Linked DNA regions of Streptacidiphilus albus JL83. The protein of the gene in region 1 interacts with the protein of each later gene in a pairwise test. Links are inferred from orthologs where the notes say so. Each region holds a gene or a part of one and is shown in the gene's direction. Other genes may lie near its edges. The genes, in order: thrS and rplA.

Evidence for each region.
Region 2: the proteins of thrS (region 1) and rplA interact in binary tests that used the Escherichia coli proteins (3 or more experiments, as listed by UniProt). The link is inferred for Streptacidiphilus albus JL83 from one-to-one orthologs.

Annotation. Positions count from the first base shown.
Region 1 is NZ_JQML01000001.1:8,249,414-8,264,465, forward strand. What follows is about bases 6,706-9,671. They hold thrS (threonine--tRNA ligase), read left to right. Parts: upstream 6,706-7,184; coding sequence 7,185-9,158; downstream 9,159-9,671. Other genes in these bases: BS75_RS35985 (hypothetical protein), read left to right, coding at 6,706-7,092; BS75_RS35995 (HIT family protein), read left to right, coding at 9,302-9,671. Also shown: BS75_RS35935 (aminotransferase class IV), read left to right, coding at 1-537; BS75_RS35940 (GNAT family N-acetyltransferase), read left to right, coding at 537-1,391; BS75_RS35945 (DsbA family protein), read right to left, coding at 1,425-1,916; BS75_RS35950 (hypothetical protein), read left to right, coding at 2,024-2,476; BS75_RS35955 (CGNR zinc finger domain-containing protein), read right to left, coding at 2,457-3,071; BS75_RS35960 (SsgA family sporulation/cell division regulator), read right to left, coding at 3,294-3,707; BS75_RS35975 (exonuclease domain-containing protein), read right to left, coding at 4,341-5,066; BS75_RS35980 (DUF4365 domain-containing protein), read left to right, coding at 5,247-5,828; more of BS75_RS35985, read left to right, coding at 5,866-6,705; more of BS75_RS35995, read left to right, coding at 9,672-9,871; BS75_RS36000 (TetR family transcriptional regulator), read right to left, coding at 9,890-10,516; BS75_RS49645 (hypothetical protein), read left to right, coding at 10,624-10,797; BS75_RS36005 (hypothetical protein), read left to right, coding at 10,801-11,094; BS75_RS36010 (hypothetical protein), read right to left, coding at 11,131-12,762; BS75_RS36015 (thiol-disulfide oxidoreductase DCC family protein), read left to right, coding at 12,991-13,482. UniProt on the Escherichia coli protein: Catalyzes the attachment of threonine to tRNA(Thr) in a two-step reaction: L-threonine is first activated by ATP to form Thr-AMP and then transferred to the acceptor end of tRNA(Thr). The rate-limiting step is amino acid activation in the presence of tRNA.
Region 2 is NZ_JQML01000001.1:5,594,777-5,609,603, forward strand. Bases 10,653-13,393 are described here. They hold rplA (50S ribosomal protein L1), read left to right. Parts: upstream 10,653-11,532; coding sequence 11,533-12,255; downstream 12,256-13,393. Other genes in these bases: nusG (transcription termination/antitermination protein NusG), read left to right, coding at 10,653-10,696; rplK (50S ribosomal protein L11), read left to right, coding at 11,004-11,438; BS75_RS24560 (LolA-like protein), read left to right, coding at 12,405-13,241. Also shown: BS75_RS24480 (amidohydrolase family protein), read right to left, coding at 1-1,145; rpmG (50S ribosomal protein L33), read left to right, coding at 1,684-1,848; BS75_RS24500 (MaoC family dehydratase N-terminal domain-containing protein), read left to right, coding at 1,965-2,417; BS75_RS24505 (MaoC family dehydratase), read left to right, coding at 2,420-2,848; BS75_RS24510 (TetR/AcrR family transcriptional regulator), read left to right, coding at 2,953-3,513; BS75_RS24515 (DHA2 family efflux MFS transporter permease subunit), read left to right, coding at 3,637-5,061; BS75_RS24520 (UDP-N-acetylmuramate dehydrogenase), read left to right, coding at 5,203-6,261; BS75_RS24525 (adenosine deaminase), read right to left, coding at 6,298-7,359; BS75_RS24530 (pyridoxal phosphate-dependent aminotransferase), read right to left, coding at 7,548-8,810; preprotein translocase subunit SecE, read left to right, coding at 9,264-9,599; more of nusG, read left to right, coding at 9,794-10,652; rplJ (50S ribosomal protein L10), read left to right, coding at 13,588-14,157; rplL (50S ribosomal protein L7/L12), read left to right, coding at 14,234-14,617. UniProt on the Escherichia coli protein: One of the primary rRNA binding proteins, it binds very close to the 3'-end of the 23S rRNA. Forms part of the L1 stalk. It is often not seen in high-resolution crystal structures, but can be seen in cryo_EM and 3D reconstruction models.

The DNA of each region.
Region 1 (15,052 bases):
CCGCTCGGCTCGGACCGGGGCGACCACGGCCCCACCCTGATCGTGGCCCTCGGCGAGGTCGCCCGCCGGCCCGACGCCGCGCCGGTGGTGACCGTGCCCTGGACCCGCAACGAGCACAGCGCCGTCGCCGGGCTGAAGACCACCTCCTACGCCGAGAACGTCGTCGCCCTGGCCCGCGCCCACGAGTACGGCGCCTCCGAGGCGATCCTCGGCAACACCGCCGGACGCCTCTGCGAGGGCACCGGATCCAATGTCTTCGTCGTCCTCGACGGCCGGATCGTCACCCCGCCGCTCAGCTCCGGCTGCCTGGCCGGCGTCACCCGCGCGCTGGTGCTCCAGTGGCTGGAGGCCGCCGAGGAGGACCTGCCGCTGTCGGTGCTGCAGCGGGCCGACGAGGTCTTCCTCACCGGCACCCTGCGCGACGTCCAGGGGGTGTCCCGGGTCGACGACCGCGAACTCCCCGGCGCCCCGGGCCCGGTGACCGCCAAGGTGATGGCCGTCTTCGCCGAGCGGGCCGCCGCCGAGATGGAACCCTGATGACAACCACGCTGCGCCCCGGCGCTCCTGAGCGGTCCATGCCCGACGGCGCGCTCGCCCGCGACTTCGCCGTCTGCGTCAACGGCCGCCCGGTCGGCACCGTCGCCGTCTCCGCCTCCCCGGCCGACGGGAACGGTCGACGCGAGGGCAGGGTCAATCAGTTGACGATCAATCAGGCCGAGCGCGGTCGCGGCCGGGGCACGGTCGCCGCACTCGCCGCCGAGGAGGTGCTGCGCGGCTGGAACTGCCACGGCGCCTACTTCGGCCTGGTCGAGGACGCCGACGCCCCGGCCGCGCTGCGCTTCGCCACCGCCCTCGGCTACACGGTCCGGGCCCGCAACATGGTGAAGGAGATGCCCGCCGAACCGCCCGCGCTGCCCGCCGGCGCGGTGGCCGCGAGCTTCGACGAGGCCGAGTACCCGGCCTGGGCGGTCTACCACACGGACGGCTACGCGGACTCGCTGGCCAGGTCCGGCATGCCCCCGGCGGCGGCCAGGACCAAGGCCGACCGGGACTTCGCCCAACTGCTCCCCGAGGGGCTGCACACCCCCGCCACCATCCTGCGCCGACTGGTGGTCGACGGTGCCACCGCGGGTACCGTCTGGGTGGCCCACAGCGGCCCGCCCGGCCCCGACGGCAAGCCCCTGCCCTGGGTGTTCGACGTCGAGGTCGAGCCGGGCCACCGGGGCCGGGGCCACGGCCGGACGCTGATGCTGCTCGCCGAGCGCGAGACCGTCGCCGCCGGACTGCCCCGGCTGGGCCTCAACGTCTTCGCCGACAACGTTCCGGCCAACGCCCTCTACCGCTCGCTCGGCTACGAGGTCTACCTCACCTCGCTGCTCAAGGACCTCTGAGCGGCGCCCGTGCGGCGGGGCAGCCGTGGTCCGCTACGGCTGCCCCAGCAGCTCCGTGATCTGTTCGCGGATCCCCGCCTGCGACTGCCCGGCGTCCAGCCGCCGACCCGCGACCACATAGGTCGGCGTCCCGGTCACCCCGATCGCCTTGCCCTCGGCCTGGTCGGCGTCGACCACCAGCATGTGCCGCCCGTCGATCAGCGCGGTGTCCATCTCCTCGGCGTCGAGGCCGAGCTCCCGGGCCACCTCCACCAGCAGTTCCTCACCCCGCTCGGCCAGCTCGGCGGTCCTGGCCAGCACCGCCTCCACGTACGGCCAGCCCTGGCCCTGGACGAAGGCCTCCTCGGCGGCCTGGGCCGCGGCGAAGGCGTGCTTGTGCCGCTCCAGCGGGAAGTGCCGCAGCTGGATCTCCAGCCGGTCGCCGTAGGCGGCGCGCAGCGCCCGGAGGTCGTCCAGGGCCGATGCGCAGTCGGGGCACTGGAGCTCGCACCAGTACTCGACGCGGAAAAGGGAACTATTGCTCATGGCCGTAAGTCTCCCATTCGGGGGCACCATGAATGGAGACGGTGTCGCCCAGCGTTCGACCGGGACGCACGGACGATGCGGGGCACCGACGAAGGAGACGTGGGCTGATGACTGCGATTGTGTGTTTGGTGCTCTCGGCTGTCGCGGTGGTGCTGGCGGTGACGTCGGGGACGGCGCGCCGGTGGCGCCGCGCGGTGCGGTGGGCCGCCCTCGCCCTGGTGCCCACCGGCCTCTACCTGACCGGGCTGCTGACCATGTTCGACCGGATCGGCCACGCCGTCGCCGACTGGGCCGCCAACCTGGTCTTCAACCCGGGCGTCTGGGCCGGTGCCGGGATGCTCGGCGCGGCCGCGGTGGTACTGCTGCTCACCGGCGTGGGCCGGAGCAGCGGCTCGGACAAGGCGGTCCCCAAGGCCGCCGACCGGCCCGCCGCCCCGACCGGCCGGAGCGGCAACCTGCCGGCCGTGACCGCCGCCAAGCCGGCCGGGAAGTCGGGCGCCGACGACGGCCTCGGCGACTTCGCCGACGTGGAGGAGATCCTCAAGCGCCGAGGGCTGTGACCCCGGCGGCCTGCCCGGTCGGCTCGGCCGGACCGGCCTGCTCCGGCATGGTCCGCTGCCGCGCCCGGTACGCGGCCACGTGCAGCCGGTTGCCGCAGGTCCGGCTGTCGCAGTAGCGCCGGGAGCGGTTGCGGGACAGGTCGACGAAGACCCGGGCGCAGTCGGGGGCCTCGCAGTAGCGGAGCCGCTCCCGCTCGCCGGCGACCACGATGAAGGCCAGCGCCATCCCCGACTCCGCCGCCAGGTGCTCGGCCAGCGCCGCCCGGGGGGCGAAGTAGTGCATGTGCCAGCCGTGGCCGTCGTGGTTGGTCAGCCGGGGGGTCGTGCCCGCCCGCGCCACCAGCGCGTTCACCTGCTGTGCCGCCGCCTCCGGAGTGCCGGCCCGGAAGATCGCGTGCAGTTCGGTGCGGACCCGCCGGACCGCCGCCAGATCGGCCTCGGTCAGCGCGGCCACCTCGACGATCTCGGACCGCGCCACGAAGCCGTGCAGTGCCGCCAGGTCCGCCAGTCCCTCGTGCCCGCACACGTCCGGCGCGGTGTTCAGCAGGTCCACCAGTGCGTCGAGTGCGCACTGGGTGTCATGGGTGACCAACACGTCGGGACCCCCTGGCCCGTCATGCCCGAGCCCTGTCCTGGCCGGGTCCTGGACGGGTGACTCTACCGTCGCGATGCCGCGTCCGGTGCAAGGCGCAGGCGGGCGGCGCGCCATGCCGAAACCGCCGTCGTCCGGGGGGAGTGGACGACGGCGGCACGGGACGGTGTGCGGTCCGTGCCCCCGAGTAGACACGGCGCCGCACGGTAGGAGGGAAGGACCGTTTCAGCTCTCCGCGAGGATGTGCGAGAGCTCCCGGTCCAGATCGAAGTGACGGTGCTCGGTACCGGGGGGAACCGCGGCATCCGTCCGCTTGAGGAAGGACTCCAGCGCACGCGCCGGGGCTTCCAGCAGGGCCTCTCCTTCCGGAGAGCTCAGGGCGATGCAGACGACGCCTTGTCCGTGGCTGCGGGAGGGCCAGACACGGACGTCGCCGGTCCCGGTCGGCCGGTGCAGCCCCTCCGCGAGGAGGTCTCGGGCGAAGACCCAGTCGACGGTTTCGTCGGCGCCCGTGTGGAAGGTGGCATGCACGGCATAGGGGTCGGCGGTGTCGTAGCGCAGGCCCGCGGGGACGGGCAGGGAAGACTCGCTAGACACGATGAGGCGCAGGTGCAGCTCGCAACTGACCGTGGTGTTCATAAGCGCCAGGGCCTTTCGCTCAGTGTGCGCTCGGGGATCGCACGTCGGCGAACGGACCATCCCACCAGTGGGACCGGTGTAAACCCCTCTGTCCCGATTAGTACGCACCTGGTACCCCTTCCGGAGCATCGGCCCCACCTGCACCGCAGTCCCCTCGGGGCTCCTCGGGCCCCGTGCGTCGGCCTGCGGCGGCGCCGGACGCAAGATCGACGGCGGTTTCGGAGCACTCCCGGGCATGCGGTAAGGTTTTCCTTGTCAGTCCAGCCCGCGCGATTAGCTCAGTGGGAGAGCGCTCCGTTCACACCGGAGAGGTCGCTGGTTCGAACCCAGCATTGCGCACATCTGTTCGAAGCCCCGTCGGCCCATGGCCGGCGGGGCTTGGTCGTTTCCGGCGGCGACGTCGCCGGGAAAGCGGCCGGGAAAGGGCAGGGGAATGGATTTAGTCCCCGAGCAGCAGCAATGCTAATGTTCTCTTCGTTGCCCCGCGCGATTAGCTCAGTGGGAGAGCGCTCCGTTCACACCGGAGAGGTCGCTGGTTCGAACCCAGCATTGCGCACCGTGAAACGCCGGAAGGCCCCTCGATCGAGGGGCCTTCCGGCGTTTCCGGGCGTCGCAACCGCGGCTGACGGCTGCTCAGGCCGCCTGGTCCAGCTGCCGCCGCAGCGGCCAGGCGGTGTCGACCAGCTCCGGCGAACCGCTGTCGGTGAACCACCGCTGCAGGCCCCGGGCCTGGGCCGCGTGCCAGAGCGCCTGCCGCAGGTGCAGCTCGGCCGGCGTCAGCCCGGCCAGCCGCTCCGCGTAGCGGCGGCCGATCGCCCGGGTCAGCTCCAGCGCGGCGGTCGCGTCCGCCGCCGCGTCGTGGGCGTCCTCCAGCGGGACGCCGTAGTGCTCGCACAGGTCGGCCAGCCGGCGGCGGCCCTTGCGGTAGCGGTCCAGGTGCTTGTCCAGCACCCGCGGGTCCAGCACCAGCAGCGGCGCGCCGGACAGGACGTCGGTCAGCGACACGCCCCGGTGCCGTCGCAACTCCCGGTCCAGCAGCGTCAGATCGTAGGGGGCGTTCATCACCACCAGCGGCAGCCCCTGCCGGGCGCATTCGGCCAGCGCCCGGGCCACCTCCGCGACCACCAGCCCCACCGGTCGCCCGTGGCTCCGCGCCCACTCGTCGGTCAGGCCGTTCACCGCCGTCGCTCCCGCCGGGATCGGCACTCCCGGATCGGCGGCCCAGTCCTGCCGCAGCACCCCGCCGCCGCCCGCCTGCTGCACCACCAGCGCGGCCGTCACGATCCGGTCCTGCTCCACATCGACACCGGTGGTCTCGGTGTCGAAGGAGGCGAGCGCCCCCTCGTACCAGTGAGTCATGGCGGCCTCCCCGCGACGACCACCACCGCCGGTGGTCACACTGTGCTGATACCCGATCACCTGGTGTTCTGAACCCTGCTGACGGCCAGGCAGTTTCGCCGCGCTTTCGGGCGGAGATGACTACAGGTGACGGCCCGTCCGGTCGGAACGGCCGGCCGTCGCTCACGGGGACGGCAGCCAATGGCGCTGACACAACCCGGCCCGGACGCCACGCCTCCGCAGTGGAGCGCAGCCGGATCGGGACAATCGATGCGGGGTCAACTCGCGGTCACCTCCTGCATGGAGACGCTCCAGGTGGGATATCTGCACGCGGTCGCCGCGGCGGCGGGCTGCGCGCTCGCCTCGCCCTTCCCGGACAACGGCATCGACTGGCACGTCAGCCACGGCAGTTCCGCGCACACGGTCGACGACGAGGCCACTATCAAGGTTCAACTGAAGTGCACCCACCAGATCCCGCCGAATCCACCCGGAAGCCACTTCAGCTTCACCCTGGACAACGACCACCTGCGGAAGCTCGCCCAGAGCCGGGTCGCCGTGCACAAGATCCTGGTGGTGATGCTGGTCCCGCGGGAGATCGACCAGTGGCTGGTGGCCGGTCCTGACCGGCTTGAGCTGCGGCACTGCTGCTACTGGGTCAACCTCGCCGGTCAACCCGTCACCGGCAGGCGCCGGACGAATGTCCGGATACCGACGGGCCAGGTCTTCGACGACCGCGCGCTGTGCGCCATCATGGCGCGTGTGGGGGCAGGTGAACGACCATGAGGCGACCGGCCCGCACGGGAGGGAAGGCGTGACGGCAATGCGGCGCGACACCCGACCAGAGGCAGTCGACCCGGTACGGGCACGGACGGCCCGGGCGCGCCGCGCCCCGGCGGGCGACCCACCCGAGGGACCGCCGCTGCCCGATCCCGCGCGCGTCGACCCGGACGTCCTGCTCACCCTGCTGGCCCGGCACGGCTGGTGCCGCCACGGCGGGGCCGGCGGCCGGTACAGCCGCTGGACGCCGCCGGACGACCGGGAGCCCGACACCAGCCTGCTGGTCCCGGCCGACCGCGCCTTCGACGACAGCGCCGACCTGCTGGAGGAGGCCCTGGCCGCGCTGGCGCGCTCCGGAGTCGCCTCCGCCCAGGCGATCCTGACCGCGCTGCTGGTACCCGGGGACGAGGTGCACTGGCGGCGCGAGGTTCCCGGCGTCGGCGGGGCCGTGCCCTGGGCCAGCGAGGCGGGACTGCGCGCCGCGGCGACCGCGATGCTGGCCGCCGCCGCCAAGGCCGGGCGCGCCCGCGCCGCCTACTTCGGCGCCCGCTTCGACAGCCACGCCGCCGAGTTCCTGGACCGGGTGCTGGTCGTCGCCCCGGGCACCGGGGCCGGGCTGCTGACCGCCTACACCGAGGCCCCCGAGGACCGCCCGGCCACCACCACCCTGGTCCGGGCGCTGGAGGCGATGCGCGACGCGGTCGACTACCAGCGCACCACCGGCCGGATCGACGCCTTTGACAACGGGGTGCGGCTCGGTGTCAGCTGCGAGCTGATCGGTTCCGTCGTCCAACTGGTGCGCGGCAGCGAGGGCGCGGAGATCGCGCTGTCCTGGGCCCCGAGCGTCGGCGTCCCGCACGGCTTCGGCAACCGGCGGCAGCTGCTGGAGTTCTCCCCGGGCGACCTGCCCGCGCTGGAGGCGGCGGGGGAGCGGCTGGAGCACATCGAACCGGCGGTCGAGGTCGAGGTCACCGGCGCGGTGGTCCGGCTGAAGCGGCAGCAGCTCTCCGGCAGCGGCGTGGTCCGGCTGCGGGTACTCTCCGGCGCCGACGTCGACGAGGTCAGGGTCAGGCTGGACGAGGACGGCTACCGGCTGGCGGTCGAGGCCCACCTGGCCGGCACCCCGGTCCGGCTGCGCGGGCGGCTGGAGCGCAAGGGCGGCTTCCGCCGGCTGAGCGAGCCCTCGGCGCCGGCCGTGGTCGAACTCGACGACGCGGAGCGCGAACGGATGCTCAAGGCCCTGCGGGTCGCGGACGCCGCCGAGGGGTGACGCGTGCGCGGGCGGGGGCGGGGGCTCGGTACCATCGTGACCGCAGCACCATCGCTGCCCATGCAGGTAAAGCCGAGAGTCAGGAGAGTCCGGTGTCGGACGTCCGTGTGATCATCAGCCGCGAACCCGATCGGGAAGAGCGCGTGGTGACCACGGGCACTACGGCGGCGGAGCTCTTTCCCGGTGAGCGCGCGGTCATCGCGGCCCGGGTCGGCGGCGAGCTGAAGGACCTGGCCCACGTCCTGGCCGACGGCGACGAGGTCGAGCCGGTCGCGATCGACAGCGCCGACGGCCTGTCGATCCTGCGCCACTCCACCGCCCACATCATGGCCCAGGCCGTGCAGGAGATCTTCCCCGAGGCCAAGCTCGGCATCGGCCCGCCGGTCAAGGACGGCTTCTACTACGACTTCGACGTCGCCAAGCCGTTCACCCCGGAGGACCTCAAGGCCGTCGAGAAGAAGATGACCGAGATCATCAAGCGCGGGCAGAAGTTCTCCCGCCGCGCGGTGACCGACGAGGCCGCCCGCGAGGAGCTGGCGAACGAGCCCTACAAGCTGGAGCTGATCGGCCTCAAGGGCGGCGCGACCAGCGACGACGGCGCGGACGTCGAGGTCGGCGGCGCCGAGCTCACCATCTACGACAACCTGGACCCGAAGAGCGGCGAGCTCTGCTGGAAGGACCTGTGCCGGGGCCCGCACCTGCCCAGCACCCGGATCCCGGCGTTCAAGCTGATGCGCAGCGCCGCCGCCTACTGGCGCGGCAGCGAGAAGAACCCGATGCTGCAGCGCATCTACGGGACCGCCTGGGCGACCAAGGACGACCTCAAGGCGCACCTGGACTTCCTGGAGGAGGCCGCCAAGCGCGACCACCGCAAGCTCGGCAACGAGCTCGACCTCTTCTCGATCCCGGACGAGATCGGCTCGGGCCTCGCGGTCTTCCACCCCAAGGGCGGCATCATGCGCCGCGCCATGGAGGACTACTCGCGGAAGCGGCACGAGGAGGCGGACTACGAGTTCGTCTACACCCCGCACGCGACCAAGGGCGCGCTCTTCGAGAAGTCCGGCCACCTGGACTGGTACGCCGACGGCATGTACCCGCCCATGCAGCTGGACGAGGGCGTGGACTACTACCTCAAGCCCATGAACTGCCCCATGCACAACCTGATCTTCGACGCCCGGGGCCGTTCCTACCGCGAACTGCCGCTGCGGCTCTTCGAGTTCGGCACGGTCTACCGCTACGAGAAGTCCGGCGTGGTGCACGGCCTGACCCGCGCCCGGGGCTTCACCCAGGACGACGCGCACATCTACTGCACCCGCGAGCAGATGGCCGAGGAGCTCGACTCCACTCTGACCTTCGTGCTCGACCTGCTCCGCGACTACGGCCTGACCGACTTCTACCTGGAGCTCTCCACCAAGGACGAGACCAAGTTCGTCGGCTCGGACGAGGCGTGGGAGGAGGCGACCGAGACCCTGCGCAAGGCCGCCGAGAAGCAGGGCCTGCCGCTGACCCCCGACCCGGGCGGCGCGGCCTTCTACGGCCCGAAGATCTCGGTCCAGGCCCGGGACGCCATCGGCCGCACCTGGCAGATGAGCACCATCCAGCTGGACTTCAACCTGCCGGAGCGCTTCGACCTGGAGTACACGGCGGCGGACGGCTCGCGGCAGCGGCCGGTCATGATCCACCGTGCGCTGTTCGGCTCGATCGAGCGCTTCTTCGCGGTGCTGCTGGAGCACTACGCCGGTGCGATGCCGCCGTGGCTCTCGCCGGTCCAGGCCGTCGGCATCCCGATCGGCGACGCCCACGTCTCCTACCTCCAGGAGTTCGCCGCCGAGGCGAAGGCCAAGGGGCTGCGGGTGGACGTGGACGCCTCCAACGACCGGATGCAGAAGAAGATCCGGAACAACCAGCGACTCAAGGTCCCGTTCATGCTGATCGTCGGCGACGAGGACATGGCGGCCGGCACGGTCTCCTTCCGCTACCGCAACGGTGAGCAGAAGAACGGCGTCCCCCGTGACGAAGCGCTGGCCGAGATCCTGGACGCGGTGGAGCGTCGCATTCAGGTCTGACGCTTTTCCCCGCCTGCGCGGGGGTGCTCCGAAGATGCGGAACCAGCACAAGTCGAAGGTTCCGTTTGCCCCGCCTGCGCGGGGGTGCCGGGTGGGGCGGGCTCAGCGCGAGTCCGCCCTACGGCTGCTCCAGCCCAACGCCTATGCTGATCTCCATGACGACGGAGCCGGAGCAGCAGAGCGGAGTTGGCGTCCCGGACGCTTTTCAGCGCCTTTGGACCCCGCACCGGATGGCCTACATCAAGGGCGAGAACAAGCCGACCGGCCCGGAGGCCAGTGACGGCTGTCCGTTCTGTTCGATCCCGGCCATGTCGGACGAGGACGGGCTGATCCTCCGTCGGGCGGAGCACGCCTACGCGGTGCTCAACCTCTACCCGTACAACTCCGGGCACCTGATGGCGGTCCCGTACCGGCACGTCGCGGACTACACCGAGCTGACGCCGGAGGAGACCGCCGACGTCGCCGAGCTGACCAAGCAGGCGATGACCGCGCTGCGGGCGGCCTCCGGGGCGCACGGCTTCAACATCGGCCTGAACCAGGGCGATGTGGCCGGGGCCGGGATCGCCGCACACCTGCACCAGCACGTGGTGCCCCGCTGGGGTGGGGACACCAACTTCATGCCGGTCATCGGCCACACCCGAGTGCTGCCGCAACTCCTGGCGGACACCCGGAAGATGCTCGCGGACGCCTGGCCGGAGGACGTGGCCCGGTAGGGCGGTTCCGGCTCGGCTTCAGGTGTCCAGCCAGTGGCGGCGGCCGATGCTGATCAGCCGCAGCTGCCGACGGGCGGTGGCGACGATGCGCCGCTCGTCCTCCGGGTCGCCCTCCGCCTCCAGCAGCGCGGCGACGGTGGTGACCGTGTGGTCCGCGTAGAGGTCGGCCAGGACCCGCAGGTCCTCCGGGTCCCAGCCCGCCGACTCGGGCTGGGCGGCGAGGTCGTCGGCGAGGTCGTCGGCGAACTGCCGGATCCGGGCGGCGATGGCCTGCCGCACCGGGCGCACGCCGCCGTGCCGCTCGCGGACCAGGAAGCGCAGGTTGGCGCGGTGCTCGTGGACGTACCGGGCGAGCAGGTCGATGCTGCGGTCGATCACCTCGTCGGGTCCGGCCTGCTCGGCGCGGATGGCCCGGACCAGTGTGCGCAGGCTGCCGAAGGACTCCTCGACCAGGGCCATGCCGAACGCGGGCAGGTCGGGGAAGTGCCGGTAGAAGCCGCTGGGGGTGAGGCCGGCCTCCCGGGTGACCTCGCGCAGGCCCAGGCTGCTGAGGCCTTGGTGGTCGAGCAGTCGCATCCCGGCGTCCAGGAGGGACTGCCGGGTCTGCTGCTTCTGGGACTGTCGCGGCCCGAGAGTGTGGCTCATCTCATGCAGTAAACAACTGTTCTCCGGTATTGGCGAGTGCGGGGCAGGGGTACCCTCGAATTATTCAGTGAACGACTGTGCTCTGAATTCTCGTGAAGGGAAGCACCATGGTCCTCCTCGTAGTCCTGCTCGCCCTGAGCGGCGCGCTCTGGGGCGCCGCCTCCTACCTGAGTTCGCCGGTGCTGGCCGTCGGCTGCGCCGTGGTCGGCTGCTGGCTGCTGGCCTTCGCCGTCCGTGAGCGGATCGCCCGGGCCGGCCGTCGCACCACCGTGGAGGGCTGACCCGTGACCGCAGTACGGACACAGGCCGTCCCGGCGCCGAGCGGATCGGCGCGCAGCCGGGAGGACGGCGACGACACTGCTGTCGCGTCCTTCGTCCTCGGCCTGCTGGGGGTGTTCTTCCTCAACATCGCCCTCGGCCCGCTGGCGATCGTCCTGGCCGGCGTCTCGCTGGCCCGGGGGACCGGGCGTCGCGGACGGGCCCTGCTCGGCCTGGCTCTCGGCGTCACCGACCTGGTGGTGCTGGGCGCGGCGGTCGCCGCGCACCACGGCGGGATCAGCTGGGGCCCCGTCGGCTGACCCGGCGCGGGAGGCGGCCGACGCCGGCGGCGCGGGTCACCAGGCGTCGAAGTCGTCCGGCTTGGACGGGCGGGTGCCCTGGACCTCCATGCCGAGCAGGCTGGCGCGGTTCTTGAAGCGCTCGACGTCCACGTCGTGGTCGACCAGGACCTCGACCGCCGCCGAGTGCACCGCCCGCAGCACCGCCAGGGCGCTCTGGGTCGCGTCGTCGGTCATGTTGCGGTTGCCCCAGGGCGGACCGGCCCAGGCCGAGCGCAGGCCGAAGGGCTCCGGCAGCTTGAAGGTGCCGCCGAGCCAGTTGAGCATGGACTGGTTCCAGGTGAAGGGCGCGCGCACGGTGAGTCGCACCACCTCCTGGTTGGTCACCAGCGGCGTCTTGACGGTGGTGGTCTCCCAGGGCTTGCCGGGCTTGGTGACGGTCTTCTCGGGCGGCTTCGGCTTGCTGGTGAAGCCCCCGGCCACCGGTCCCAGGGCGTACCCGGAGACCTCGATCCGCAGGGTCTCGTGCAGCACCGAGACCCGGATCAGCAGGGTCAGTACCAGGCCGCCGTCGAAGAGGACGAACTGCACGCCCAGGTAGTGGCGCGCCCCCGACCTGCCGAAGTTCTGCCGGTTGGCCAGGTCGGTGAGCGCGGAGGCGCGCATCCGCGAGCCGTCGAACTCCGGGCCGCTGGGCCGGGATATCTCGTCCGCGCCCTCGCCTATCGAGTCGATCGCCCAGTGCTCCACCTTCAACTGGGGGAAGCCGCCGGTCGCGAGCGGGCTGCGGTTCATCCGGCCGAGGTGGTCCTCGATCTTCCGGATCACGTCCCAGGGGTGGAAGGGCCTGATCTCGGCGATGCCCTCACGGGGGTCGAGCTGCTCGGCCAACTGCCAGACCGCCCACCGCCGTCCGAGGCCGAGCACGCCCTTGCGGTGCGCGACGTGGAGGTAGTTGGTCTCCTGCTCGGACGCCAGCCCCGTCAGCTGCTTGCGGAGGGTCTGCGCCTTGGTGTCCTCCGGGCCGATCGGCACGGCGTCGGGGACCCGGGCGCCGACCGTGCCGCCGTCGATCAGCGAACCCCAGCGGGCCCGGAGCTGGATCGCGAAGCGCAGGCAGATCTGCCGGGCGACCAGCCAGCCGATGGGCGCGCCCAGCATCACGATCCGCAGGTAGATCCCGAAGGCGCCGCCGACCGGCGGACGCCAGGCGAGCAGCACCGCGATCACCGCGCAGACCGCCAGGGCGAGTCCGCCGAAGAGCGACTGCTTGTCCGGGTGGCTGCGGCGGCGGAACTCGAAGGCGCCGAGCCAGAGCAGCGTGCCGGGCAGGAAGAGGAAGCCGAAGATCAGGGCCACCGCGGTCAGCTGCTTGTCGCGCCGGTGCCGCAGGGCCTCGGCCTCCAGGCAGTGCTCGACGACGATCCGCGGGTCGATGCCGAAGGAGCGGACCAGCGGCTTGCGGGAGGAGCCGAGGGTACGGGCGATCACCGCCTGGCAGAACGCCTCGCCGAAGTTGGGGGCGAACACCCGGTGCCGGCCCGCCTTGTGCGCGGTCTCCTCGTTGAGCTTGACCAGGTCTTCCAGCGGGTTGTCCCGGTAGGCTCCGGAGGAGAGGGCGGCGGTCGCGCCGGTGTGCGGGGTGCCGTCCAGCGGGATCTGTGCTCCGGGGCTGAAGTCAAACGTCATCGTCACCGCAGGTCCTCCCAATGGCCGCGCTCGCCCATACCGCCCCCCGCCGCGATGACCATCCGCTGAAACGATGTCATGAAGCCGGAGCAGTAAGCCTATCGTCGCCGATCAGCGCGCGTCAGTGCATGCTCCAACTTTCCGGGGCCGCCCCGGCGCCCGGGACGGGCGGAACGGGCAGGCGGGAGCGGGCCCGGAGCGCGCGGCGGGCTCTGCGATGATCGATTCATGGCCGAAAACCTGTCCTCACCACTGCCCCCGAGGCAGCCGTCCGGGTCGTCCCACCAGCTGCCGCCGCAGCCGGTCCTGCTCTTCGACGGTGACTGCGCCTTCTGCAGCTCCTCCGTCCGGTTCGCGGAGCGCCGTCTCGATGCCGATCGCTGGGAGGCCGTGCCCTTCCAGTTCGCCGACCTGGACGCGCTGGCCGCGTTCACCGGCGGCCTGGTCAGCCCGGAGCGGGCCGAGCACGAGGTGCTCTGGATCACGCCGACCGGCCGGGTCTACGGGGGTGCGCAGGCCGCGGCCAGGCTGCTGCTCCGCACCCGCCGACCGCTGTGGAGCGTGCTGGGCGCGTTGCTCACGCTGCCGCTGCTGCGCCAGGCCGCTGCCGGGGTGTACCGGGTGGTGGCGGTGAACCGGCACCGGATGCCCGGTGGCACGGCGGCCTGCGCGCTGCCGCCGGCCGCCCGCCGGGCCGCCGCCCAGCCGCCGGCGGCCTGAGCACCGCCGCCCCGCGACCGTCGCCGACGCACTCCCGGCCGGGGCCCGCCCCGGCGAGTCCGCCTAGCCGAGGATGTGCGCCGCGACGGCCGTCGGCATGGGTTCGTGCCGGACGTAGGCCCGGGTGAACGTCCCGGCGCCGTGGGAGAGCGAGCGGAGGTCCACCGCGTAGCGGACGATCTCCCACTCGGGCACCTCGGCGCGGACCAGCGTCCGCCCGGCCGCGCCCGCGCCGCTCGGCACCGGCTCGGTGCCGAGCACCCGGCCGCGCCGTCCGGACAGGTCGCCGAGGACCGCGCCGACGTAGTCGTCCGGGATCAGCACCCGGACCTCGGCCACCGGTTCCAGCAGCCGGACGCCGGCCTCGGCCGCCGCCTCGCGCAGTGCCAGCGCGCCCGCGGTCTGGAAGGCCGCGTCGGAGGAGTCCACCGAGTGGGCCTTGCCGTCGAGCAGGGTCACCCGCACGTCCACCACCGGGAACCCGGCGCTGACGCCCCGGCCGAGCTGCGCCCGGACGCCCTTCTCCACCGAGGGGATGAACTGGCGCGGGACCGTGCCGCCGACGACCCGGTCGACGAACTCGAAGCCGGCGCCGGTCGGCAGCGGCTCCACCTCGATCTCGCAGATCGCGAACTGGCCGTGCCCGCCGGACTGCTTGACGTGCCGTCCGCGCCCGCGCGCCGGTCCGCCGAAGGTCTCCCGCAGCGGCACCACGTAGGGCACCGGGTCGACGCTGACGCCGTAGCGGGTGCGCAGCCGGTCGACCAGGACGTCGGCGTGGGCCTCGCCGAGGCACCAGAGCACCAGCTGCCCGGTGTCCGGGTTCTGCTCCAGCCGCAGCGTCGGGTCCTCGGCGACCAGCCGGGCCAGGCCCTGGGAGAGCTTGTCCTCGTCGGTCTTGCTGTGCGCGGCGACGGCGACCGGCAGCAGCGGGTCGGGCAGCGCCCAGGCGGCGACCAGCAGCGGCTCGGAGCGGTCGGAGAGGGTGTCGCCGGTCTCGGCGCGGGCCAGCTTCGCCACGCAGACGATGTCCCCGGCGACGGCCTGGGCCACGTGCCGCAGGGTCTTGCCGAGCGGGCTGGAGAGCGCGCCGACCCGCTCGTCGATGTCGTGGTCCTGGTGGCCCCGGTCGCCGAGGCCGTGTCCGGAGACATGGACCGGGGCGTCGGGGCGCAGCGTCCCGGAGAAGACCCGGACCAGGCTGAGCCGGCCGACGTAGGGGTCGCCGCTGGTCTTGACGACCTCGGCGGCGAGCGGGCCCTCGGGGTCGCAGTCGAGCTCGGGGCGGGGGCGCCGTCGGGGCTGGTGACCGGCGGCCGGGGGCGGTCGGCGGGGGAGGGAAGCCGGTGGCGACCAGGTCGAGCAGGGCGGCGGCGCCGAGGCCGGTCCGGGAGCCGTCGGCGGGCGGCAGCACCGCCAGCACCGGGTGGAACGCGCCCCGGGCGACGGCCCGTTCCAGGTCCTTGGTGAGGTTCTTCGGGTCGAGTCCCTCGCCGGCGAGGTAGCGGTCCATCAGCGCCTCGTCCTCGCTCTCGGCGATCAGGGCCTCGATCAGCCGGTTGCGGGCCTC
Region 2 (14,827 bases), 2.7 Mb from region 1 along the record:
ACCCCGGGCAGGTGCTCGCCGCGGACGGCGAGCAGGTCGGCGGGGGAGCCCGCCACCAGGCGGACCGGCGGCAGCCCGAGGACGGCCCTGGCCGCCGAGCTGACCGCGTCGTAGGCGTCGGCCGGGTCCAGTTCACCGGCGGCGGCCAGCAGGAACGCCGATTCCAGCGGGTCCGCCCGGCCGACCGGATTGGCCCGGTCCCGCAGCCCGCCGCTGCCGGCCGCCACCACCACCCCGGCCGCCCGGAGCAGCCGGACCGGCGGCAGCGGCGGGGACGGCGTCCGGGGGCCGCCCGCCGCCGGGGGCAGGCCGACGCAGCGGTTGCCCTGCGGGAGGCAGGTGACGGTGAGCCCGGAGCCGGCCAGGAGGTCGAGCGTCCGGAGCAGGTCGTCGTCGCGCAGCAGCCCGAGGGCGGCGCACGGGCCGAGGTTCACTCCGGAGCGCGGGAGCCCGTCCAGCGCCTCGACCAGGCGTGCGAGCCCGTGCGGAGTGGCGGCATCGGTGTGGAGGTCGAGCGCCAGTTCGCTCCCCTCGGCCACGGCTGCTGCCGTCCGCACGAATCCGACCGGGTCCGGGTCCAGCTCCGGGCAGCCGCCGATCGCGTGGGCGCCCATGGCGACGGCCTCGGCCAGCAGGGCCCGGCCCTCGGCCCCGGCCGCACCGGCCGCGCTGCTCAGCGGTCCGGCCCGGGCCACGACCTGGAGCTCGGCCAGTCCGCGCAGCGCCCTGGCCGCCTGCAGGGCGGCCTCCAGCCGACGCAGTCCGTAGCCCTCGCCGATGCGGACATGGGTCCGCTGGACGGTCGCCCCGTAGCCGAGCCCGCTGAGCGCGGCCTCGGTGATCCGCCGCTGTGCCGCCTCGACCGTCTCCGCCGCCCCGGAGTCCCCGCCCTCCGGCCCGGGCCGGGTGGTGGCGAAGGCCTCGTCCAGGTGGGCGTGCGGCTCGACCGGGGCCGGCAGCAGCAGATAGCCGCTGAGGTCCAGCCGCTCGGGGGCGCTGAGCCGGCCGGCCGGCCCGATCTCCTCGATCCGCCCGGCGCCGATCCGGATGTCCACGGCCCGGCCGTCCGGCAGCCGCCCGCCGTAGAGCAGCAGTGTCGGTCCGGCGGGTGGGTCCTGCTCGCTGCGGCGCGCGTCGCCAGACATGCGCCGCTCCTTCCCGCCGCAGGGCCGCTCCCCACGTGCAGGGGAGCCTAGGGCGGTCCCGGGGGTGGACCGGGGAGGCGCGTGGGGACGATGGGGAGGAGCCCAAAAGTCGTATCGGTTGGGGGGAGTCCGCAGCGGCGCTGAACTGGGGTCCTGGGCATCCGGGGTGACCCGGCGGCAGCTCCCGGCCGCGCTGCGGGTGCCGCCGGAATGGATTTCACGGATCGGCCAGGGACCGTGTAATGTCTTCCTCGGCCAGCCCCTATAGCTCAGTCGGTAGAGCGTCTCCATGGTAAGGAGAAGGTCTGCGGTTCGATTCCGCATGGGGGCTCGGATGAGAGGGTTCCCCGCTTCGGCGGGGAACTCGATCGTCGTGGCGGTGTAGCTCAGTTGGTAGAGCAAGCGGCTCATAATCGCTGTGTCACCGGTTCAAGTCCGGTCACCGCTACCACGTCCTGTAGCCGATTGTCGGGTAACCCGCCCAGTCGGCTACTCTTGTCTGTGTTCATAACGTTGTCTGTTCGAGGAAGGCACTCCTGTGGCCGCCACTGATGTCCGCCCGAAGATCACGCTGGCCTGCGTGGAGTGCAAGGAGCGGAACTACATCACCAAGAAGAACCGGCGTAACGACCCGGACCGTCTTGAGATGAAGAAGCACTGCCCGCGTTGCAACTCGCACACCGCGCACCGCGAGACTCGCTGACCACTGCGTTCCGACGCAGGGCCGGTGTTCGCGACCAGCTCATCGGCGAAGGCCGTCCCCATCCGTGGGGACGGCCTTCGTCGTTTTTCCCACGAGGATTCACGAGGAGCCAGTCCATGCCGCTCGACCCCTCCTTCATCGGGCGGACGTACCCGCCCACCGCGCCCTACGAGGTGGGGCGCGAGAAGATCCGCGAGTTCGCCGAGGCCGTCGGCGACGCCAACCCGGCGTACACGGACCCGGACGCCGCCAAGGCGCTCGGCCACTCCGACGTGATCGCCCCGCCGACCTTCCCGTTCCTGCTGACCTACCGGGCCGCCGCCCAGGTGGTCAACGACCCGGAGCTCGGCCTGGACTTCTCCCGGGTCGTCCACGGCGACCAGCGCTTCCGCTACACCCGCCCGGTCCGGTCCGGCGACCGGCTGACCGTCACCTGCGTCATCGACTCGATCAAGTCGCTGGCCGGCAACGACGTGCTGACCGTGCGCGGCGAGGTGCACGAGGAGAGCGGTGAGCATGTGGTCACCGCCCACATGATGCTGGTGGCCCGCGCCGCCGAGGGGGAGTGAGCATGTCCGCGAATGTGAACTACGACACGGTCGAGGTCGGCACCGAACTGCCGTCCCAGTCCTTTCCGGTGACCCGGGCGACCCTGGTCCAGTACGCCGGGGCCTCGGGGGACTTCAACCCGATCCACTGGAACGAGGCCTTCGCCACCTCGGTCGGCCTGCCGAACGTCATCGGCCACGGCATGTTCACCATGGCCGAGGCGATCCGGGTGGTCACCGACTGGCTCGGCGACCCGGGCGCGGTGGTCGAGTACGGCGTGCGCTTCACCAAGCCGGTCGTGGTCCCGAACGACGGCGTCGGCGCGGTCATCGAGGTCACCGCCAAGGTCGCGGCCAAGCTGGACGACCGCCGGGTGCGGGTGGACCTGCTGGCGACCAGCGGTGGCGAGAAGGTCCTGGGCATGTCCCGGGCCGTGGTCCAGCTGGCCTGACCGGTCCGGCCGGACCGAGCGGTCCACCGGCCCGAGCAGAGGCCGTCCGGGGTTCCCCCGGACGGCCCTTGACATGGTTAGTAATCAGTCACTAACTTTGAGGCATGGCAAAGGGCAGCATGAGGATGTCGGCGGAGGAACGCCGCGAGAGCGTCATCCGCGCCTCCATGATCGAATTTGCCGAGCGTGGCTACAACGGCACCACCACCCAGTCGATCGCCAATCGGGTCGGCGTCTCCCAGCCCTACCTCTTCCGGCTCTTCCCCAGCAAGCGGGCCCTGTTCGAGGCCGCCGCCCGGCGGTGCATGCAGGACGTCCGCGAGGCCTTCGTCGCCGCCGCCGACGGCCTGGAGGGCGAGCCGGCCCGTGAGGCCATGGGTCTGGCCTACATGGACCTGATCGCCGACCGCAGTCGGCTGATGATGCAGATGCAGATGTACGTGTCCACGGCCGCCGCCGAGGCTGCCGGGGACACCGAGGTCGGCGAGTCCGTACGGGCGATGTGGACCGAGCTCTGGGACGCCGTCACCGCCCAGGCGGGGATGACCCAGGAAGAGGCCCGGGACTTCTTCGCCCAGGGCATGTTGATCAACGCGCTGGTCGCGATGGGCTTCTCGCCGGAGCACCGGCTCTGGAAGACCTTCGACTTCGAGTCCGGCTGCTGACTCGGCGGGGCCGCCCCGGGGTCGGGGTGTTCTGCCGGGTGCTTTTCGGCCCGTCAAAGTTATTGATCAATTACTAACTCATAGGTTCCCCCCAGCCGGGGGGCTCATCCAAGGGAACCGATCATGCGCAAGGGAAACCCAACCGTCTGGGCCTTCGTGATCACCAGCACCGCCGGCTTCATGGCCGCGCTGGACAACCTGGTCGTCACCACCGCCCTGCCCTCCATCCGCGCCCATCTGGGCGGCGGCATCACCGACCTGGAATGGACGGTGAACGCCTACACCCTGACCTTCGCCGTGCTGCTGATGCTCGGCGCGGCCCTCGGCGACCGCTTCGGCCGTCGCCGGATCTTCACCCTCGGCCTCACCCTGTTCACCCTCTCCTCCCTCGCCGCCTCGCTCGCGCCGAACATCGACGCGCTGATCGCGGCCCGTGCCGCCCAGGGCGTCGGCGCGGCCCTGCTCACCCCGGTCAGCCTGACCCTGCTCACCGCCGCCGTCCCGGCCGCCAGGCGCGGCGCGGTCTTCGGCGCCTGGGGCGCGGTCAACGGCATGGCCGTCGCACTGGGCCCGCTGATCGGCGGCACCCTGGTCGAACACCTCTCCTGGCAGTGGATCTTCGCGGTGAACGTGCCGATCGGCCTGGCCCTGATCCCGCTCGCCCGGCTGCGGCTGACCGAGAGCCACGGCCCCAACAGCCGGCTCGACGTCCCCGGCACCGCCCTGGCCAGCGCCGGCCTCTTCGGCATCGTCTTCGCCCTGATCCGGGGCAACGCCGACGGCTGGAGCAGTCCGACGGTGCTCACCGGACTGGTGGCCGGTGGCGCCCTGCTGGTCGGCTTCGTCCTCTGGGAACTGCGCGCCCCCGCTCCGCTGCTGCCGCTGCGGCTGTTCCGCAACCGCACCTTCGCCGCCGTCAACAGCGCCTCGATGCTGATGTCGCTGGGCATGTTCGGCGCCATCTTCCTGCTCAGCCAGTTCCTCCAGAACGCCCAGGGCTACAGCCCGATGGAGGCCGGCGTCCGGATGCTGCCCTGGACGGCGATGCCGATGCTGGTGGCGCCGCTCGCCGGGCTGCTGATCAACCGGATCGGCGGACGGGTGATCATCGCCACCGGGCTCGCCCTCCAGGCCGGCGGGCTGGCCTGGTTCGCCCTGATCGTCTCGGCGCATGTGAGCTACGACGCGCAGATCCCGGCACTGATCATGTCGGGCGTGGGCATGGCGCTGTTCTTCTCGCCGGTCGCCACGGTGCTGATGGGCTCGGTCGCGCCGGAGGAGCAGGGCATCGCCTCCGGGGCCAACAACTCCCTCCGCGAGGTCGGCGGGGCGCTCGGGGTGGCGGTGCTGAGCGCGGTCTTCACCGCCCACGGCAGCTACGCCGACCCGAAGGCCTTCGCCGACGGCCTCACCCCGGCGCTCTGGGTGGGCACCGCCTCCATCGCCGCCGCGGCCGTCGCCGCCCTGGTCATCCCCCGCTACCGGCGTACCCGGGCCGCCGCCGGGAGTGCGGCGGAGCAGGCCCCCGTGCTCTCCCCGGTGGTCTGACCCGCGCCACGGCACCCGCGCCCGTCCCGTCCCGTCCCGCCCGCCCCGCCGCGCCCGTCCCGCCCCGCCCCGCCGCGTCCGTTCCGTCCCGCTCCCCGGGGACGGGCCGGGCGCGGCGGCGTCCTCCCTTAGTCTTGGCCCGTGCAGGAACTCCAGGACGCCCCCCTCGCCCCGCTGACCACCTTCCGCCTCGGCGGCCCCGCCCGGCGGCTGGTCACCGCGACCACCGACGCCGAGATCGTGGCCACGGTCCGGGCCGCCGACGCGGCCGGCGAACCGCTCTTGGTGATCGGCGGCGGCAGCAACCTGGTCATCGGCGACCAGGGCTTCGCCGGGACCGCCCTGCGGATCGCCACCACCGGCAGCAGCCTGGACGGCACGGTCCTGGACGTAGCGGCCGGCGAGGTCTGGACCGACCTGGTCGCCGAGACGGTGCTGAAGCACGGGCTCGCCGGGATCGAGTTCCTGGCCGGTATCCCCGGATCGGTCGGGGCGACCCCGGTGCAGAACGTCGGCGCCTACGGCCAGGAGGTGGCGACCAGCATCGCCGAGGTGGTCGCCTACGACCGCCGCGCGCGCGAGACGGTGACCCTGTCCAATGCCGACTGCGGCTTCTCCTACCGGCACAGCGCCTTCAAGGCCGACCCCGACCGCTACGTGGTGCTGCGGGTCCGCTTCGCGCTGGAGGACACGGACGGCCGCTCCACCCCGGTCCGGTACGCCGAGCTGGCCCGGAGCCTGGGTGCCGGCCAGGGCGAGCGGACCGAGCTGCGCGCCGCCCGGGAGGCGGTGCTGGAGCTGCGGGCCGGCAAGGGCATGGTGCTGGACCCGGAGGACCACGACACCTGGTCGGCGGGCTCCTTCTTCACCAACCCGGTCCTGGGGGCGGAGCAGTACGCGGCCTTCCTCGACCGGGTGCACGACCGGCTGGGCCCGGAGACCGCGCCCCCGGCCTACCCCGGTGCGGACGGGAGCACCAAGACCTCGGCCGCCTGGCTGATCGAGCGGGCCGGCTTCGGCAAGGGCTACGGCAGCGGCCCGGCCCGGCTCTCCGGCAAGCACACCCTGGCGCTGACCAACCGGGGCGGGGCGACCACCGCCGACCTGCTGGCGCTGGCCCGCGAGGTGCGCGACGGCGTCCACGCGGCCTTCGCGGTGACCCTGGTCAACGAGCCGGTGCTGGTCGGCGTCGAGCTCTGACCGGCCTGCGCGGCGCTCCGGGCTCCGGGAGCGCCGTCAGGACACCAGCCAGGCGTCCACCCCGGCCAGCATCCGCAGCCGGACGTCCTCCGGCGCGCAGGACCCGCGCACCGACTGCCGGGCCAGCTCGGCCACCTCGGCGTCGCTGAACCCGTGGACCTCGCGCGCCAGTTCGTACTGCGCGACCAGCCGCGAGCCGAACAGCAGCGGGTCGTCGGCGCCCAGCGCCAGCGGTACCCCGGCGTCGAACAGCTTCCGCAGCGGGACGTCCTCGGGCTTCTCGTAGACGCCCAGGGCGACATTGGAAGCCGGGCAGATCTCGCAGGTGATCTGACGGTCCGCCAGCCGCTGCATCAGCCGCGGGTCCTCCGCCGCCCGCACCCCGTGCCCGATCCGGCCGGCGCCCAGGTCGTCCAGGCAGTCCCGGACGCTGGACGGGCCGGCCAGCTCGCCGCCGTGCGGGGCGGCCAGCAGCCCGCCCTCCCTGGCGATGGCGAACGCCCGGTCGAAGTCCCGGGCCAGGCCCCGCCGTTCGTCGTTGGACAGGCCGAAGCCGACCACGCCCCGGTCCGCGTAGCGGACCGCCAGCCGGGCCAGGGTGCGGGCGTCCAGCGGATGCTTCATCCGGTTGGCCGCGACCAGCACCCGGATCCCGACGCCGGTCGCCCGGGAGGCGTCGTCGACCGCGCCGAGGATGATCTCCAGGGTGGGGATCAGACCGCCCAGCCGGGGGGCGTAGGAGGTGGGGTCGACCTGGATCTCCAGCCAGCCGCTGCCCTCGGACCGCTCGTCCTGCGCGGTCTCCAGCACCAGCCGGCGGATGTCCTCCTCGTCGCGCAGCACCGAGCGCGCCATGTCGTAGAGCCGCTGGAAGCGGAACCAGCCGCGTTCGTCGGTCGCCCGGAGCTTGGGCGGCTCGCCCGCTCCCAGGGCGTGCGCGCCCAGCGCCTCCGGCAGGTGCACTCCGTGCCTGTCGGCGAGCTCCAGCAGCGTCGCCGGACGCATGGAGCCGGTGAAGTGCAGGTGCAGGTGCGCCTTGGGCAGCAGGCGGACGTCACGGGGTTCGGGGTCGGCAGCGGCGGCAGATACCTGTTCCATCCGCAGATCTTCGCCTATTCGGCCTGACGGCGGAAAACATCCAGGTCGAGCCGCTCGATCGGGTGAAAGAACAGCCGGTTCGCGGACCGGGGGAGCGACCGGGAAGGCAGCGGACCCGCGGCCCGGCCGAAGCCGTGCCGCGGGTCCGCGCCCGCGCTCCGTCGGCGTCCGTGCCGCCGGGAGCGCGCTCAGTCCTGCGCCTCGCCCAGCAGCTTCTGCAGCCGGGTGACGCCCTCGACCAGGTCGTGGTCGCCCAGCGCGTAGGAGAGCCGCAGGTAACCCGGGGTGCCGAAGGCCTCGCCCGGCACCACCGCGACCTCGACCTCGTCCAGGATCAGACCGGCCAGCTCGGCCGAGGTCTGCGGACGGCGGCCGCGGATCTCCTTGCCCAGCAGCCCCTTCACCGAGGGGTAGACGTAGAACGCGCCCTCGGGCTCCGGGCAGAACACGCCGGGGATCTCGTTCAGCATCCGCACGATGGTCCGCCGACGGCGGTCGAAGGCCGCCTTCATCTCGTCCACCGCGGAGAGGTCGCCGGAGACCGCCGCCAGCGCCGCGATCTGGGCGACGTTGCTGACGTTCGAGGTGGCGTGGGACTGGAGGTTGGTCGCCGCCTTGATGACGTCCAGCGGGCCGATCACCCACCCGACCCGCCAGCCGGTCATGGCGTAGGTCTTGGCCACGCCGTTGACGACGATGCACTTGTCGGCCAGCTCCGGCACGACGACCGGGAGCGAGACGAACTGCGCGTCCCCGTAGACCAGGTGCTCGTAGATCTCGTCGGTGAGCACCCACAGCCCGTGCCCGGCGGCCCAGCGGCCGATCTCCTCGACCTCGGCGGCGGTGTACACCGAGCCGGTCGGGTTGGAGGGCGAGACGAACAGCAGCACCTTGGTGGACTCGGTGCGAGCGGCCTCCAGCTGCGCCACGGACACCTTGTAGCCGGTGGTCTCGTCGGCGACGACCTCGACCGGCACGCCGCCCGCGAGCCGGATCGACTCGGGGTAGGTGGTCCAGTACGGGGCCGGGACGATGACCTCGTCACCCGGGTCCAGGATCGCGGCGAAGGCCTCGTAGATGGCCTGCTTGCCACCGTTGGTCACCAGGACCTGCGCGGCGTCGACCGCCCAGCCGGAGTCCCGCAGCGTCTTCGCGGCGATGGCGGCCTTCAGCTCGGGCAGCCCGCCGGCCGGGGTGTACCGGTGGTTCTTCGGGTCGCGGCAGGCGTCCGCGGCCGCGTCCACGATGTAGCCGGGGGTGGGGAAGTCCGGCTCGCCGGCGCCGAAGCCGATCACCGGGCGGCCGGCCGCCTTGAGGGCCTTGGCCTTGGCGTCCACGGCGAGGGTCGCGGACTCCGCGATGGCGCCGATGCGGGCCGAGACCCGCCGGTCGGCCGGACGGATGCTGGAGTCGGGGGTGGCAGATGCAGGGGTGGGAGATGCAGCGCTCATGACCTCATCGTTCCAGACACCGCCACCGGCGGGCATCGGCGTTTCGCCATCCGGCCGCCGCGCCGAGACGGCCGTGGCGGGCCCCAGCAGCGGGGACCGCCACGCCGGGCCGAACCACTGATCGGCAACCCATTCGACCAATCCCCGTTCCACCCCCTACACTCAAGCCTCGATGGACCCGGGCTGCGGCCGCGGGGCGTCGCACTCACCGTGCGGGGGCCCGTATGCGGTAGGTTGGGTCCTGTGACTCCGGGCGACCGGAGTCCAAAGGGTCGTAGCTCAATTGGTAGAGCACCGGTCTCCAAAACCGGCGGTTGGGGGTTCAAGTCCCTCCGGCCCTGCTGTCCGCCCTGTTGCAAATGCGCGACAGGCGGTACCGTCCAGCAGTGTGTTACACGAGATCGCAATCACTGCGAACACTCGACTGGTACCCGATCTTCAGGTGAGGAACGAGTGACGGAGACCGTGGGCTCCACCGCGACACCTGATCGTGGTAGCGCGGAGGGCGAACAGGGCGAGGGCCTCTCGCGCCGCGATCGCAAGCGTGCCAACAAGGCCGCCGGCAAGGGCGGGAAGAAGCAGAAGGACCCGAACCGCAAGAACGTCTTTGCGCGCACCGGCCTCTTCTACCGTCAGATCATCGCCGAGCTCCGCAAGGTCGTCTGGCCGAGCCGCAATGACCTCACCACCTACACGACGACGGTCATCGTCTTCGTTCTGGTGATCATGGCCATCGTCTACGGTCTGGACACCGGCTTCGCCGAGCTGGCCAAGCTCGTCTTCGGCTGACACCGGCCTGCGCGGACCGCGCCCGATCCTCACAGGACATCCACACAGGACATCCAGGACATCACTGTCCGGACGCTCCGCTACCGTGGAGTCGGTATCGTTGAGTATCCGAGCCGTCCGCAGCCAAGCCCTGCTTCTCCCTGTGGACGGTCAGGTACCGTCCCACCCTTCATCTCCAGGAAGAAGCAGCCAACGTGTCTGAGTCCCACCCGTACGACGACGCTGAAGCCCCCGAGGTCGTCGAGGCCGTGGAATCGGCCGACGACGCTGCGGAGCAGGACGCGTCTGCGTGGGCCGAGGCCGACGACTCCGCCGAGCAGATCGTCGATGACGCCGACGCTGACGAGGACGAGGTCGAGGCTGCCGACGAGGCCGACGGCGAGTCCGCCGAAGAGGCGGCGCTGACCGTGGTCGACGACGAGGAGTCCGCCGCCGTCGAGGCCTTCGAGGAGGCCGACGCCGAGGTCACCGAGGAAGACGGCGTCGAGATCGACCCGGTCGCCGCGTTCCGCGAGGAACTGCGGCTGGCCCCCGGCGAGTGGTACGTCATCCACACCTACGCCGGCTACGAGAACCGCGTGAAGTCCAACCTGGAGCAGCGCGCCGTCTCGCTCAACGTCGAGGACTACATCTACCAGGCCGAGGTGCCCCAGGAAGAGGTCGTCCAGATCAAGAACGGCGACCGCAAGACCATCCGTCAGAACAAGCTCCCCGGCTACGTGCTGGTGCGCATGGACCTGACGAACGAGTCCTGGGGCGTCGTCCGGAACACCCCCGGTGTCACCGGCTTCGTCGGCAACGCCTACGACCCGTACCCGCTGACGCTGGACGAGGTCGTCAAGATGCTCGCCCCCGACGTCGAGCGCGCCGCCGCGAAGGAGGCCGGCCGCCCCTCGCAGGTCCGCCCGGCCGACATCCAGGTGCTGGACTTCGAGGTCGGCGACTCGGTCACGGTCACCGACGGTCCGTTCGCCACGCTCCAGGCGACGATCAACGAGATCAACCCGGACTCCAAGAAGGTCAAGGGCCTGGTCGAGATCTTCGGCCGGGAGACCCCGGTCGAGCTCTCCTTCGACCAGATCACCAAGAACGACTGAGTCGAGCACGACCGGGCCGGGCACGACCGGCGCGACAGCTTCCGCAGCAGGGCCCCGTACCGTCCAACCGGTCCGGGGCCCTGCCGCGTCCGGGCCGGTTCGGCCGGTGCGAGCCGCCCGCCGAGCGGCCCGTCGGGGGCGGGGACGATCACTGATTTAGGATCGCGGCTCTTTCGGGCTATCCTGATTCGATGTGTGCGCAGAGCCGGGCCGTGAGGCCGGGCGGCGCAGCAGACATCCAAGGCCCCGCCGGTGCGCTTCCGCCCGCCGGTCGGGAACACCTCTCGTACTGACCCGGAGAGAGAACATGCCTCCCAAGAAGAAGAAGATCACTGGGCTGATCAAGCTCCAGATCAAGGCGGGCGCGGCCAACCCCGCGCCGCCCGTCGGCCCCGCGCTGGGCCAGCACGGCGTCAACATCATGGAGTTCTGCAAGGCCTACAACGCCCAGACCGAGTCGCAGCGCGGCATGGTCGTGCCGGTGGAGATCACGGTCTACGACGACCGTTCCTTCACCTTCATCACCAAGACCCCGCCGGCCGCGCGCCTGATCCTCAAGGCCGCGGGCATCGAGAAGGGCTCCAGCGAGCCGCACAAGACCAAGGTCGCCAAGCTCACGGCTGCCCAGGTCCGCGAGATCGCGACGACCAAGCTGCCCGACCTCAACGCCAACTCGCTGGACGAGGCCGACAAGATCATCGCTGGCACCGCCCGTTCGATGGGCATCACCATCGAGGGCTGACGTCCGCGTCAGTTCGGTCAGAGCAGCACCGTGGTAGGGCCGAGCGCGGCCCGCAGCCACCACAACTCCCAGTCTTGAATCCACAGGAGCAGCAGTGAAGCGCAGCAAGGCTCTGAACGCCGCGGCGGCCAAGGTCGACCGCGACCGTCTCTACGCCCCTCTCGAGGCCATCCGCCTCGCCAAGGAGACCTCCACCACGAAGTTCGACGGCACCGTCGAGGTCGCCATGCGTCTGGGTGTCGACCCGCGCAAGGCCGACCAGATGGTCCGCAGCACCGTGAACCTCCCGCACGGCACCGGCAAGACCGCCCGGGTCCTGGTCTTCGCGACCGGTGACCGCGCCGAGGCCGCACGTGCTGCGGGCGCCGACATCGTCGGCGCCGACGAGCTCATCGACGAGGTCGCCAAGGGCCGGCTGGACTTCGACGCCGTCGTGTCCACCCCGGACCTCATGGGCAAGGTCGGCCGTCTGGGCCGCGTGCTCGGCCCGCGTGGCCTGATGCCGAACCCGAAGACCGGCACCGTGACCCCGGACGTGGCCAAGGCCGTGACCGAGATCAAGGGCGGCAAGATCGAGTTCCGCGTCGACAAGCACTCGAACCTGCACCTGATCATCGGCAAGGTCTCCTTCGACGACGAGAAGCTCGTCGAGAACTACGCCGCCGCCCTGGACGAGGTGCTCCGCGCCAAGCCGTCCGCCTCCAAGGGCCGGTACATCAAGAAGATCGCGCTCAGCACCACGATCGGCCCCGGCATCCAGGTGGACCCGAGCCGTACGCGCAACCTCATGGTCGAGGAGGACCCGGCGAACATCTGATCCCTGATCAGACCAGCTGGGCAGTACTCGCGTTCCGAAGGGCCGGTTCCCCCTCCGCAAGGAAGGGGGAACCGGCCCTTCGGCCTGTCCGTCTACGGGTATAGCGTCCTGTTCGCAAGTCTTCTTACATGCCCCAGGGGGAATGCAACATGCGCCACACCCGTTCGATCTCCGTCGCCGCAGCCGCCGTCGTCGGCCTGGCCGCGCTCAGTGCCTGTTCGGCCGCGTCCAAGGCCGCGAGCCAGGCGGCCGGCAGCGCCAACTCGGCGGTGTCCACCGTCGCGGACGCGCTCTCGCTGGCCACCGCCAAGACCGAGAGCTACAGCTCGGTCAAGATGACCATGACCATGTCGGTCGCGGGCCAGAGCGTGACCTCGTCGGGCCGGTTCGGCTGGAACCCGATGGCCATGTCCATGGGGATGAACATGCCGGCGGCGAACGGCCGCCCGGCGACCTCCATGATCGTGATGATGTCCGGCACCACCCTGTACATGGGTACCCCGGCCGTCGCCGACTTCCAGGGCAAGCACTGGATGAAGCTCGACCTGTCCTCGCTCCAGGACGGTCAGGCGCTGTCCGAGATGGCTACCCAGAGCGGCAACCAGAACCCGGCGGTCCAGCTCAAGCTGCTGACCTCCAGCCCGGGGGTGACCCGTGTCGGCCAGGGCACCGTCGACGGCGTCCAGGCCACCCACTACAGCGGCACGGTGGACCTGAAGGCGCTGGCGGCCAAGATGGTGGGGCAGGACGCGCAGCTCAAGAGCCTGCTCACGTCGGCCTCCCAGGAGGGGATGACGACCGAGACCGTGGACCTCTGGGTCAGCGCCCAGAACCTCCCGGTCCGGGAGACGATGTCGGCGACGACCTCCAGCGGCACCGAGAACGCGACCATCGACTTCTCCGACTACAGCACCGGTGCGGTCACCTTCACCGCTCCGCCGGCGGACGACACCCTCGACGCGTCCAGCCTGCTCGGGAGCAGCTGACCGACCGGCGGGACGGGCGGCCGGTGGGCGATTTGCCCTTCGGCCGCCCGTTCGCGTAACGTAGCCGGAGCCACAGACCGCTGGTTGTCGCTGCCCGCTCTGCAAAGAGTCGGCCTGGTGACCGAAGGCTCCGCGAAGGATGCGGACGACCCGCGCAGGATGGATGAGGAAGATCGCGCTCCGGACGTGTGCCGTCAGGCATGTCGGCCGTCGAGCATGTTGAAGCCCCGTGCGCCTGCGCCGGGGCTGTCCTGTTTTTCCGAACACTTTCTTCCGGCGGTCGAGGTATAGCAGGTCGACTCAACGGTCGGCCAAGCATCGACATCACGGAAGGAGGCGTAAGCCTATGGCAAGGCCCGACAAGGCTGCTGCCGTCGCAGAGCTCACGGACAAGTTCCGTGACTCCAACGCGGCCGTGCTGACCGAGTACCGCGGTCTGACCGTGGCGCAGCTGAAGACGCTGCGTCGCTCGCTCGGCGACAACGCCAATTACGCCGTGGTGAAGAACACGCTGACCAAGATTGCCGCCAACCAGGCCGGTATTTCTGAGCTCGACGACCTGTTCGCGGGTCCGACGGCTGTCGCCTTCGTCGCCGGTGACCCGGTGGAGTCGGCGAAGGCTCTGCGTGACTTCGCCAAGGAGAACCCGGCTCTCATCATCAAGGGCGGTGTCCTTGACGGTAAGGCGCTGTCTGCTGATGACATCAAGAAGCTCGCGGACCTCGAGTCCCGCGAGGTGCTGCTCGCCAAGCTCGCGGGTGGACTGAAGGCGTCGATGGCCAAGGCCGCCGCCACCTTCCAGGCCCCGCTCACGGAGTTCGTCCGCACTGCGGAGGCGCTCCGGGCCAAGGTCGAGCAGGGCGGTGCCGGTACGCCGGCTCCCGCCGTCGAGGACGCTGCTCCCGCCGCGGAGTAGTACCCCCTCGCAGCGGGCCCGTACGCCCGCCGTTCCGTACATCCGGCACCTGCCGACTTAGTGGAAGGACGCCATCATGGCGAAGCTGTCCCAGGAAGAGCTGCTCGCGCAGTTCGCCGACCTGACCCTCATCGAGCTCTCCGAGTTCGTCAAGGCGTTCGAGGAGAAGTTCGACGTCAAGGCTGCCGCCCCGGTCGCCGTCGCCGCCGGTGGCGGCGCTGCCGCCGTCGCGGAAGAGGCTGAGGAGCAGGACGAGTTCGACGTCATCCTCACCGCCGCCGGTGACAAGAAGATCCAGGTCATCAAGGAGGTGCGTTCGCTCACCTCGCTCGGCCTGAAGGAGGCGAAGGACCTCGTTGACGGCACCCCCGCCACCGTCCTGGAGAAGGTTGCCAAGGACGCTGCGGAGAAGGCCAAGGCTGCTCTCGAGGCTGCCGGCGCTTCCGTCACCGTCAAGTAACTCCGGTTACTGACTGACGGTCCGCTCCGGCGGGCCGTTCGGCCGAGGCGGCCACCCGAAAGGGTGGCCGCCTCGGCCTTTTGCGTTCCCGCTCCAGGGCCGTCGGCGGGCCCGGTGGAGTGGGTTCCCGGCTGCCCGGCGCGGGCCCGGCACAGCCCGGCTCACCAGGGCTTTGACGGTCCGCTCGGACGCCCGTTCCCATGACTCGGG